DNA from 2 places in the Paenibacillus sp. M-152 genome. Region 1 is predicted to be linked to the other one. Evidence: riboswitches for the same ligand, from Rfam matches in the RefSeq annotation. Region 1 holds a riboswitch; the other holds the start of a gene.
The links. A riboswitch is a leader RNA that binds a small molecule or an ion and turns the genes downstream of it on or off. The one in region 1 is predicted to bind thiamine pyrophosphate.
Positions count from the first base shown of each region.

Region 2: another riboswitch for thiamine pyrophosphate. It lies ahead of tenA (thiaminase II); the one in region 1 lies ahead of EGM68_RS13955 (thiamine phosphate synthase).

Region 1 covers NZ_CP034141.1:3,222,873-3,229,141, forward strand. The annotation lists gene EGM68_RS13930 (response regulator transcription factor) at 1-642, opposite strand, end outside; gene EGM68_RS13935 (ThiF family adenylyltransferase) at 797-1,855, opposite strand; gene EGM68_RS13940 (thiazole synthase) at 1,852-2,619, opposite strand; gene thiS (sulfur carrier protein ThiS) at 2,622-2,825, opposite strand; gene thiO (glycine oxidase ThiO) at 2,822-3,970, opposite strand; gene EGM68_RS13955 (thiamine phosphate synthase) at 4,027-4,620, opposite strand; TPP riboswitch at 4,951-5,059, opposite strand; gene EGM68_RS13960 (ABC-F family ATP-binding cassette domain-containing protein) at 5,145-6,269, opposite strand, start outside.
Region 2 covers NZ_CP034141.1:4,589,975-4,596,243, reverse strand. The annotation lists gene thiE (thiamine phosphate synthase) at 1-116, opposite strand, end outside; gene thiD (bifunctional hydroxymethylpyrimidine kinase/phosphomethylpyrimidine kinase) at 113-943, opposite strand; gene thiM (hydroxyethylthiazole kinase) at 940-1,785, opposite strand; gene tenA (thiaminase II) at 1,811-2,500, opposite strand; TPP riboswitch at 2,635-2,736, opposite strand; gene EGM68_RS19990 (NAD-dependent malic enzyme) at 2,800-4,527, opposite strand; gene EGM68_RS19985 (glycosyltransferase) at 4,925-6,046, shown strand; gene EGM68_RS19980 (polysaccharide biosynthesis protein) at 6,051-6,269, shown strand, end outside.

The sequences.
Region 1 (6,269 bases):
TCGAATCATTTTAAACTTTTGCCCTCTATCTACTTTAACCCTTAAATGCCTGATGTACACATCTACTACGTTCGTATCAGCGATATAATCATGTTTCCAAACATCCTTTAAAATTTGCTGCCTGCTACAAACTTGGTTAAGATGTATCGCCAGATGTAGCAAAAGATCGAATTCTTTCGGAGTTAATTCCAGCTTTCGCTCCCCTCTGCTCACCATTCTGCTTGCAGTGTCTATATGTAAATCCCCTGCCTCGATTGCTCTTTTCACATCACGTTCAACACCAAAAATTCGTAATAAATTAGCTACTCTAGCCTGAAGAACTCTAGGATAAAAGGGCACTACCATTACATCATGTGCTCCTTGTTCAAAGCAGTAAACCATAAGTGCTTCCTCATCTGATGAAATCATTACAAGCAGTGGAATATGAGGATAGTTCTGCTGCAAAATGCGAATCAAGCCTTGAGTGTCCGCCTGTTCATCTTTAATGTTCAGGAGTAGCAAACTCACAGGATTTTGAGCTATATAAGGGCTTACATCCGACGTATTACGAACATGAACCACCTGATAACCTGCCTGCTCCAATGGATGAACGAATACAGCGGGCTCTTCATTTTCATCCACAAGTACAATTAACGGGCTCATCTTTTCACCCACCTGGTTTGGACATCGCATTACATATTGGATACGAACAAGTTTGTTATAAGCCATTAAAACATATTTGTGTTAGTGTAACAAAAAAGCAGAAAATCATTCTCAAAGAATGGTTTTCTGCTTTATGCTTTATGGTTTATGGTTTTCAGCCCAAATAGCGATGATATAGACTTTTTGCTTTTGCCACGTCCTTTGTCCCATGGATCAGCGCTCTGCCATCTGCAAAAACAACCAAGCGATGCTCGCCCACACTAAAGGAAACCAGATACGAATTCCACTCTACGTTCCCCTCACCCAATGCTGTAAATCTATTTGCTATCTCTGCGAGATTCAGATGTGTTCGGTTGGCAGGTCTTATTTGAACGGTATCCCTACCGCACAAAACATCTGTTTTCTGCCGATAAGAGGCTGATAAATAGGGATACGTCGGTTGGCTACCGCAAGAAGGACAATTCGCTTTTTTTAGACGATCCACTGCTATTGCTACATACTCATTTTTCCACAAATCAAACGAAAGCAACTTTCCTCTCAAGTTCTCAGGATATCCACCAAGAAGCTTGAAAGCTTCCGTAGTCTGGTTAGCGGTGACCATTTGTACTGCCTGCGGAATAATCCCGGCCGTATCACAGGTCTCCCCTCCAAGCGGTACAGTTCCCATCAGACAGTGTAGACAAGGTGTCTGACCCGGTAAAATAGTGTAAGTTACACCATAGCTACCCACACATCCTCCATAAATCCAAGGAATGCGATGCTTGAGTGCCATGTCGTTCATAAGAAGCCGGGTATCGAAATTATCGGTTGCATCCATCATGAGATCTACCCCCTGGATCAACTCTTCCAGCTCTTCTATCCCAACATCCAAGACATGTGCATGTATAATTGTTTCCGAATTAATATCCTTTAATCTTCGCTGGGCAGCTACTGCTTTGGGACACCTTTGCACAGCATCACTTTCCTGAAAAAGCTGCTGGCGCTGCAAATTGCTCCATTCCACATAATCCCGGTCTACCAGGCTTACCGTACCTACGCCTCCACGAACTAACGTTTCTGCAATACCTGTGCCCAGCGCTCCAACACCTATGATTAGTGCGTGAGAGGAAGCAAGCCGGCGTTGGCCTGCAGGCCCAAAGGGTGCAAACCTTTCCTGTCTGGAATAACGGTCACTTTGTGGTGGTTCAGGAGCAGATTTTTTAGTAATCCTCATCCCTGAACCATGCCTTCTATCGGACTGCTTGCTGAGGCATAACGTTTTACAGGAATCATCCCCGCCTCAAATCCATATCTGCCTGCACGTACAGCCAGCTTCATGGCCTCAGCCATTTTCACAGGATTCTTCGCTCCTGAGACAGCTGTATTCAGCAGAACACCATCTGCTCCCAACTGCATTGCCATTGCTGCGTCACCAGGTGAGCGAATACCAGCATCGACAATGACCGGAACTTCCGCTTGCTCGATAATCAACTCTAACGAAAACGGATTGAGCAAACCATGTCCTGTACCAATCGGCGACGCTCCAGGCATTACGGCATGTACTCCAAGCTCTTGCAACCTCTTCGCTAGTATCACATCATCCGATATGTAGGGTAGCACGACAAAGCCTTCCTCTAGCAACTTTTCACTAGCTTTCAATGTTTCAAAAGGATCAGGCAACAGCGTCTTGCTATCCCCAATGACTTCTACCTTAATCATATCGCACAAGCCGGAGGCTTTTGCCAACTTGGCAATACGGATTGCCTCCTCTGCTGTTGTTGCCCCCGCTGTGTTGGGAAGAAGTGTATACCGGCTCAAATCCAGTGTATCGAGAAAATGCTGCTTATCCCGTTCCTCCAAATTCAGTCTGCGCACAGCGAACGTTAATATTTCCGTCTCAGCAGCCTCTACGGCTTGGGATTGGATATCCAGATCCGAAAATTTCCCTGTTCCTAGCAACAGCCTTGAGGTAAAAGATGCTTTTCCAATGGTTAACATGATCAACCGCCTCCTACAAAATGTACGATTTCTAGGCAATCTCCATCCTTAAGTACCGTTTCATGATGATCTTCACGGGTCAATATATGCCGATTCAGCTCTACCACTACGGTTTTCACCTTTAAATCAAGTTCATGCAGCAATTGATCCACACGAGTGATTCGATTGGAAATGGTCATGCTCTGTCCGTTAATGGTCAGCTTCATAAGCTTTCCTCCTTGAAAAGTTCAGAAGAAAATTTACTTATTCCAAGTCCAGCTGCACCAGCCCCTTTAAGCATAGCTGCCATCGCTCGCCCAGTCGCATCACTAAGCAGGACACCGTTGCGATAATGCCCGACTGCAGCATAGACGCCCTCTACCCCAGGAACAGGACCAATGAAAGGACGCTCCGCAGTTGCCTGCGGACGCAAGCCTGCCCATGCACGTACAAAAGAAGCTTCCTGTACACGCGGTAACCAGGCAGATGCACGTGCTAACAACCCCTTTAAGCCTCCTACGGTCACCTCTTTGTCATATTGATGCGAAAGACTTGTGGCACCAATCCAAAGCTCGTTATTCTGTTTAGGCACGAGGTAAATATCGTCAGCATAAATGGTATAATCCAACGGATGATCCTTCAAGGAGACTGCTACCGCTTCGCCCTTGACCGGGTATAGTGGATAATCAAACCCAATTTGTTCTAGCAAGTTCAAGCTGTCCAAGCCTGCGGCAATCACGACCTGATCGCAGGAAAAAAAACCACTATCCGTTCGCACACCACAAACTCGACCATCCTGTATGACCAGTTCCTCAGCTTGAGTTCCAGACCATATTGTTGCTCCCAGCACCGCAGCTGCCCCTGCATAAGCACGGCAAAGCTGGACAGGAGACACTTGTGTCTCCTTTGATCGGTAGATAGCCCCAATTACTTGATCTGCCAAGCCCGGAATCCGTCGGGCCAACTCCTTGGCATCCCACCAAATGGGACGATCATCCTCTCGCATATTCGCAGCATTCCAGCGTTTTTGGCCCTCTGCTTCCGAACGAAATGGGGTCACAAATCCTCCTGTACGAAAGTCCACTGAAATACCCGATAAACGTTCCAAATCACAGACAAGGTCAGGGAATGCATCTCGACTTGTACGGGCAAATCGTGCCAGCTCAAGGTCTGCAAACTCTTCACTTTCCGCTGCCAGCATTCCCACCGCTGCTCCTGATGCTCCCTCACCAGGGATCCATCGTTCCAGCATGATCGTACTACGTCCCTCCTTAGCCACATGATAAGCAATGGAACTGCCGATCACACCTCCGCCTATGACCAAGCATTCAGCGTGTCCTATCGCTTTTTTCTCTGTATGTGTCTTTGACATATGTTCCGTGTCTCCTCTCCAGTGAGCTTCTGCTTTCCCTTCGTCTTGTTTTCTTGCTACAGGTCGTGAACTACAAGATCTACCATTCGCCTATATTCCATCGCTGCTGCAACGGGTGACTTTGCTTGCCATATACCAGACATCACCGCAATTCCGCTTGCTCCAGCATGATAAAGCTCTGGAACATGATGGGGTTGTATGCCTCCCAGCGCTATCACCGGAATGTCCGACAATCTGCAAATGCGTTCAAGCTGTGCTATACCCCGCGGTACAAGACCGGCTTTACAATGGGTCTCATATACATGACCAAATAGTACATAGTCTGCTCCAGCCTGCTCGGCGGTCTGCACCTCCTCCAAGGAATGTACAGACACTCCACAGCGTGTACCCTCTGAAAGTAGACTTTTCGCATCCACCACAGATAACCCATTAGCTGGAAGCTGGACAGCTCCTGCCGAGGTAAGTAAAGCTACGTCCACGCGGTCATTTACTACAATTTGCCGCAAAGGAACTTCCTGCTTGATCATGCTACGAGTCAAAGAAAGCAAAGCAGAGGCACCCTTCTGTTTCGAACGTGCGTGTACATAATGAATATAAGGACAAATAGCGGCAGCCACTTGGGGTACATTCACACAGGAGACACTTTCCATCGTAATTACGTGTAATTCGATCTCATTTTCACCTCACTTGGACTAAAGAATATGAACTTGTGTTATAAAAAAATCGTATTAGCTGAATCTATATTGTTTTAGCTCCATATTGGGTAATATCATACGGAGCCAGCCACATGTACCAGCAATAATGAAAGGAGATTATATGTAAATCCATCTACGGAAACTCGAACAAATGAAGATGAACGAAACGCAAAAAGCCACTTCCCAAAGGAAGTGGCTTGACAAACGTTCAAAATCAAACGGACTATTATATCCGTAAACGTATATCGTTCCCTGCGCAAACAAAAGTAAAGAGCTACTACCTTGTTTGTACAGTACTCACTTCCCTACGCTGGCATAACCCAGATCAGGTACAAAGGGTCCGAAATCCATTTATTTCGTCTCAGCCGCATGGGCGGCTCCCCTAGTGTGACTATTTTATTGTATCAGCTAAAGATAGCTTAGCATATTTTCCTAATTCTGCAAACCCCACCTTGTATGAAATCTGTCAGAACTGGATTTTAGTTAACTTTACTAGACCACTCTTCTACATTCCACGTTTTGGTTACCCAATCCTCGTAAAAGTCCGGTTCGTGGGATACAAGCAATACGGTCCCTTTGTATTCCTTCAAAGCGCGTTTGAGTTCATCCTTTGCTTTGACATCCAAGTGGTTGGTGGGCTCATCAAACAGTACCCAGTTACTCTCACGCATTAACAGTTTACAAAGGCGGACTTTAGCCTGTTCTCCACCACTAAGCGCAGACAGAGGCCGCGTGATATGCTCATTCTTCAAACCACAACGCGCCAAATGCGCTCGTACTTCATGCTGATTCAAATGTGGAAATTCATTCCATACATCGTCAATCGGTGTAATTTTCTCTGCCTTTACTTCCTGCTCAAAATAAGCGGGCTGCAAGAAATCTCCTTGATAGGTTTTTCCGCTGATTGGAGGTATTTTCCCCAGAATGGTTTTGAGTAACGTAGACTTACCAACACCATTGCAGCCTACAATTGCGATCTTTTCGCCACGTTCGATCGTCATGGACATTTTAGGCAAAAGGGCATGAGTATAGCCAATTTCAAAATCAATACCCTCAAAAACTGTTTTCCCGCTTGCACGGGCTTCTTTGAACTGAAAGGTTGGCTTTGCGGCTTCTTCTGGCTTATCAATACGTTCGATTCGATCAAGCTGCTTTTCACGGCTTTTTGCACGACCTGATGTAGATGCGCGCGCTTTATTGCGCTGAATAAAATCTTCCTGTTTCTTAATATATTCCTGCTGCTTCTCATATGCATCAATATGCTGGGCTTTGTTCAGATCCGCCATTTCAAGAAACTTTTCATAGTTAGCTGAATAACGGGTCATCTTAGCAAATTCAAGATGGTAGATTACATTAACGACTTGGTTCATAAATTCAGTATCATGTGAAATTAGGATAAAAGCATAGGGATAATCCTTCAAATATCGCGTAAGCCACTCAATATGCTCCACATCCAAATAGTTGGTAGGCTCATCCAGCAGCAATACATTTGGCTTTTCCAACAGCAACTTCGCAAGCAGCACCTTTGTCCGTTGCCCACCACTAAGGGCTGCTACATCCCGATCCAGTCCGATGGCAGAGAGACCTAATCCATTCGCCATTTC
Region 2 (6,269 bases), 1.4 Mb from region 1:
CCAGCAAGAGCCTCCTGCACAACCCGACTTGGTTCCGCGAGGCAGTTCACGCTTCCAACAACCAGATACATCTGTAAATGCCGCCGCATGATCTCAGGTAATATTCGGCCGCTCATTGGGGTATCTCCTGACGACGGCGGTAGGCCCAATGATTGGTTGGACCGTGTCCCTGGCCCAGATACAACGTATCCTCAATCGCCGCCTGAATGAAGGCTCTTCCATTCACTATAGCTTCCGGTACAGACACACCTTTCCCTAATTCAGCGGTAATCGCTGCTGAGAACGTACATCCTGTTCCGTGTGTGTGGACAGTTCGCACCCGCTTGCCGCCCAGCTCGGTGAAGGCTGTTCCGTCAAAGAGCAGGTCAACAACTTGGCCGCTGTTTTCGCTCTCCTCATCATGGCCGCCTTTGATCACAACGAACTTGGGTCCTAGGCTGCTAATATGTCTCGCAGCTTCGCGGCGATCCTTCATCGTACGAATGCTTATCCCGGTTAAGGCTTCCGCTTCCGGGATATTTGGTGTGACGACCAAGGCCAAGGGGAGCAGGTCGTCGTTCAACGCCTGCACCGCTTCCGGTTGCAACAGCTTTGCGCCCCCTTTGGCAATCATTACAGGATCGACGACAACCTTTTCCCAGCCGAACTTTCGAATTTGCTCGGCCACAAGGCGGATGATGCCCGCGTCAAACAGCATGCCAGTCTTCAGGGCATCGACTCCAAGATCTGATCCTACAGCTTCGATTTGCTGCGCTGTTGCTTCCTGTGGCAACGGATATACACCGTGAACTCCCAAGGTATTTTGTACCGTAATGGCTGTAATAGCCGACATGCCGTATACGCCAAGCTCCTGAAAGGTTTTGAGATCGGCTTGAATTCCAGCTCCGCCGCCGCTGTCTGAACCGGCAATCGTCAGCGCTCTCGGTACATGCACGTCTCTCATCGCGCACCACCTGTTGTACTTGTTCCAGCTTCACGGATCGTGACATGCCCCTCCAGCGAACCAGTATGTAGTTTGGCAAGCTCGTCGAGAAAGGCTATCTGGAAGCTGCCTGGCCCCAGTTTTGCGGTATGTGCTGCGGCTCGGGAAGCTGCTGCACCGTAAAATGCCAAACCTGCTGTACCTGCGAGCAGCAGGTTGGGTTCAATTGCTGCAAACGCACCCAACACAGAGGTCAGCAGGCAGCCTGTTCCGGTTACCTTCGTAAGCAGCGCGTCTCCGCCACTAATCAATCGTACTTCGACCCCATCGGTGATGACGTCCTCTTTTCCAGTGATGACAACCATGGTATGGAGCGTTTGTGCAGCCCGAACTGCCAGATCGACATTACTGCTGTCAGCACTGTTGCCTGCATCTACCCCTTTAATCTCTCGGACTTCTCCGATTAGATGGGCGACTTCGGCTGCATTGCCTCGCACTAGTGAGATTTTTACTTCTTTTAGGATCCGCAGTGCTGACTCGGTTCTAAAGCTCGTCGCTCCCGCACCAACCGGATCCAGCAGAACTGGAACACCATGAGCATTCGCTGATTGTCCAGCAATGATCATGGCATCTACCAGCTCGCGGTTCAGCGTACCGATATTTAACACGACGGCGCCCGCTATTTTTGCCATATCTGCTACTTCCTCGGGTGCATAAGCCATCACCGGGGAAGCGCCCAGCGCATACAGGCCGTTGGCTGTAAAGTTGGTGACCACCACATTGGTTATATTATGAACGAGGGGGTTGCTATTTTGTACCTTTGTCAGGAGATCCGAATAACTTTGTTCCCATATACTCATCATGTTTATCCTCTCTCATCTCTACTGATTATTCCAAGACCGTAGCGCGCATCTGGACGGGCCATTGTTCCTGCTTATAAGCCATATCCCAGAACATATATTCCAGCTGGCAGCTTAGCATAAAATGCTCAATCATCCGCTCTTGCTCGGCAGCCGTGGCGACATTCGCCCAAGCATCCACACGCTCGCGATATTTGGATGTTACATCTTCAATCTGGTTTCCATAGAAACAAATCCACTCATAGAATGGATGAGACTCGTCCGGTCTTACCTCATCCATTAGCCTGCGTCCAATCTCAAGATATGTCCATGGACATGGCAGCAGCACGGCCATGATTTCTCCAAGACTACCTTCATGTGCGACTGTCAGCATATGGCGGATATAATGATGAGCGGACGGAGCGAGTGGATATCCCTGCATCTCTTCATAGGTGACACCTGCGATAGCACAAAAGTTTTGATGCGGATGAACCTCGCTGTTGAGAATAAAAGAGATCTGTTCGTTAAATACAGCCATATCCTCCCGGCTTGTGCTTTTGGAGATCGCGATGCCGTAAATCCGCATGTAGGCGTTCAAATATTCAAAGTCTTGTTTTACATAGTGAATCAGCTGCTCCTTTGTTAAATTTCCTTCAGCAATACCTCTCACAAAGGGATGCTCATAAATGGCTTGAAAAATGCCATCCGCCTGCCGACGAAGTTCTTGCGAAAAACTCATTTCCCCACCTCCAATAAAAATGGAGAACAAGAAGTCCCGTAAGATACAATTCTCGGAACAACGCCAAAAAGCCGCCCCGAAAACTGGAGCGGCTTCAACATAGGTTCAATGCGCAGAAAACGCTTGAAACCTTATATACGAAGGCTCCACTTTCCTACGCTAGTACGAACTAGATCAGGTTCAAAGGGTCCAAGTTCATTCTTGTCTCAGCCATAATGGCTCCCCTAGTGGACTTTCCTATTCTTTTGACTAATACTGTACATTCGTTCCTAGGTTATGTCAAACTGCTTTGATTCCAGTCAAGGATTATGAGGGTGCTGGATTACACTTTCCACGGCTTTGACCCTTACATATTCCGGTTTCCACATCGCATCCCGAATGGCTTGTTCAATATCTGAAATGTGTGCCTGAGCTACCTGATCCTGAATTGCAGCCTTCGCTACCGCAACCGCAACCGCGAACGAAACATCACGTAATTTTTGGATATGAGGCAGCAGTGCACCGCCAAGTTCATTCGAATCTACGGCGTTGGCAACGGAATCAGCTGCTGCGGTAAACATGGAAGGGGTGATTCTTTTGGCCTTGACCACAATTGCGCCCAGACCTAGCCCCGGGAAGACAAAGGCATTATTCGCCTGTCCAATTTCAAACTTCGTACCGTTATAGGTGACGGGCTCAAAGGGACTTCCGGTAGCAATCAATGCTTTGCCATCAGTCCATCGTATCAAATCTTCGGGTACCGCTTCAGCAAGGTTGGTAGGATTAGACATGGGCATAATGATCGGTCGTTCCACATGCTTTGCCATTTCCTTGATAATCTCTTCAGAAAAGGCACCCGCTACACCGGAAGTTCCAATTAAGATTGTGGGTTTTACCTGACGGATGACCTCCAGCAACGGTATTTTATCATCTTCCGATCGGGCCCATGAGCTGATTTCTTCCTTTTTACGCACATATGGTTTCTGATAATCCAGTACATCTTCCATATCGTCTGTTAACAGTCCGCGATAATCAAAGGCCCAAAATGCCTTGAATGAATCTTCTTCAGGAAGCCCGTCCTCGATCATTGCACCCCGTATTTGGTCGGCGTTACCGATTCCTGCTGCCCCTGGACCAAAGACAAGTATTTTTTGTTCACGTAGCGGAGTTTTAGTGACACCTACCGCCGAAACAATCGCAGCTAATGTCACTGCTCCTGTGCCCTGGATATCATCATTGAAGGTGAGAATGTTTTGACCGTACTTCCCTATAATGTGTCGTGCGTTCACGCTACCCACATCCTCCCAATGCAAAAGCGCCTTCGGGAATTGTGTTAACGTTTTGCTGATAAAGGTACCAATAAATTGATTATAGGCTTCCCCGCGAACTCGTTTATGGCGGTTTCCGATGTACAGGGGATCATTCAGCAGCTTCTCGTTATTCGTGCCGACATCCAGTACAATGGGCAGCACCCGCCCGGGGTGAATGCCTGCCGCAGCTGTATATACAGCGAGTTTGCCAATAGCAATGTTAATTCCCCCGACACCCCAGTCACCAATCCCCAAAATACTTTCCGAATCCGTCACGACGATCAGGTCAACATCCTCACTACTCAAACCGGTATTATAAAACGCCTGTCCAATACCGTTCGGATTATCTATCGATAAATATACGCCCCCAGGGCGGTTGTACTCATGGCTGTATTCTTGAATGGCGGTTCCTACAGTCGGTGTGTAGACTACGGGCAGCATTTCACTCAAATGGTCGGTTAGCAGTCGATAGTAGAGTACGATATTTCGATTGTGAAGGTCGTTAAGTGAGGCATTTTTACGCAGCATGGTGGGTTGTGCCAAGAATTGCTGATATGCCCGAACGCTCTGTTTCTCCAATGAAAGGACAGTGGGAGGAAGAATTCCTTCCAGGCCCAGTTCTTTGCGTTCTTCTTCTGTAAATGCCACTCCTTTGTTCAAAAGAGGGTTTGCTAGCACGTCCTTTCCTCGTAAGGGAGTAGATAATGACCCATCACGATTGACATGGAATGCTTCCATAAAAAGACCTTCTTTCCCTGTATTTTGATAATTATTCATGATGAAAGATGACATGTTATCCATAGTATGGACATGCAAATTGGTTTTATTCTTCTATTTATCTATGACAAAAAGACCATATATATATCTTCTTATTAATCTTATAGAACTAATTTCAGTTTCGGATTCATCTTGTAATTCGCACGTTTATAGTCCTAATGAATCAGGTCCAAATACTCTGTTTTTATCAAATATGAAAATAGATTTTTCTTCTCTTAAATGTTTATATATCAAGGGATGTGAGCTATTTTGTTAAGAAAATATGAAGTATTTGGACATTAATTTAATCTTGCTAAGCAAACATTTTTAATTCTTTTTCAACAAAATAGAATTATTCGGAGGAAAAGGAGAGGTTTGTGTGCAGGGACCTATAGCCATTTTTAGCGATAACAACAGGGCTATTGATTATCCCAATGTGATTTGTTTTTACCAATATATACAGTGCGAGGACACGGAGACCGCTTCAGTCTACGAGGATGCATGTTGCTGCCTGATTGATTATAGGGAGCCGGGGCAAGCCGTGCGGAAAGCTAATCAGATCCGTAGCCAATTTCCGCAAATGCCATTGCTATTGGTGACGGATGTAACCTTTCCGTTCAGTGATCAGCATATGGTGCAAATTATCGGAGTAGGCCGATTGCGTCTGCTATTTTGGCAAGCCAATGATACCGAAGAAATCATTTCTGAAATACAAAGCTTGCTCTATCCCGAGTATTCGACCAAAAGCCAACATGTTGCATTCATCTTATCTGTATATAACGAAGAGAAACGTTTTGTTCATGTCAAAACCTTTGCTGAGCGACTGCAAACCTTTATCCGCAGCCATATTATAGAGGGTTCGATTTATCTCATTGATGATGGTAGTCACGATGGCACGAATGCCTTGATTAAAGCGCTGGAGGCGGCAACTGACTTGTCCGTAAACCGGATTAACCAGAACCTGAGTCCGCTGCTTCAAACAAGGGAATTGGGACGCAATACGCGCAAGGCAGGGACGTATCTCGAAGGAATGCGGACCATCGGTGCGGATTACTACGTATTTGTGGACGCGGACGATTCCTTTTTTATTGAGGACATTGCCAGAATGATTAATGTTGTTCAGCAGGGCTACTATGATGTTGTGATTGGAACCAAAGATATGACCGCCGAGAATCGCTCTTTATTGCGATCTATCGTCAGCTTTGGCAAAAGGGTCGTTTCTCGCCCCTTTTTACCAACAGGTGTGGTAGATTCCCAGACGGGTCTTAAAGTGATGAGTTCGGTTGCCGTGAAGCGGATGTTTCCACATTTGAAGGAACAACTCGGACTGGCGCTGGATCTGGAGATGATGTTTATTGCCAAGCGACTTCAGCTCCGTGTGCTGCAATTACCCGTCAAATGCATTGACCGAGATGGCTCGCACATTCATGTCTGGAAAGATTCCATTCGTTTTTTGCGCTCTATCATTGAGATTTGGCGACTGGATCGGCGGGTGAGATAACCACGTGAACAACCGACTGCGTTCGTTGATGTTTCCCCTCTTTAATGTGCTGCTTAACGGATTTAATTTTTTCTTCCACATTGCAGCGAGCTGGTATCTTACCGGACAAGCCTATGGTCAGGCGAACGCGCTGCTGGCCCTCTTTGCACTGCTGTCCGTTTTGGGCTTATCCATCCAGCTATTAACCGCCAAGCTGGTATCCAAGGGTGACAAGAAGCTTCCG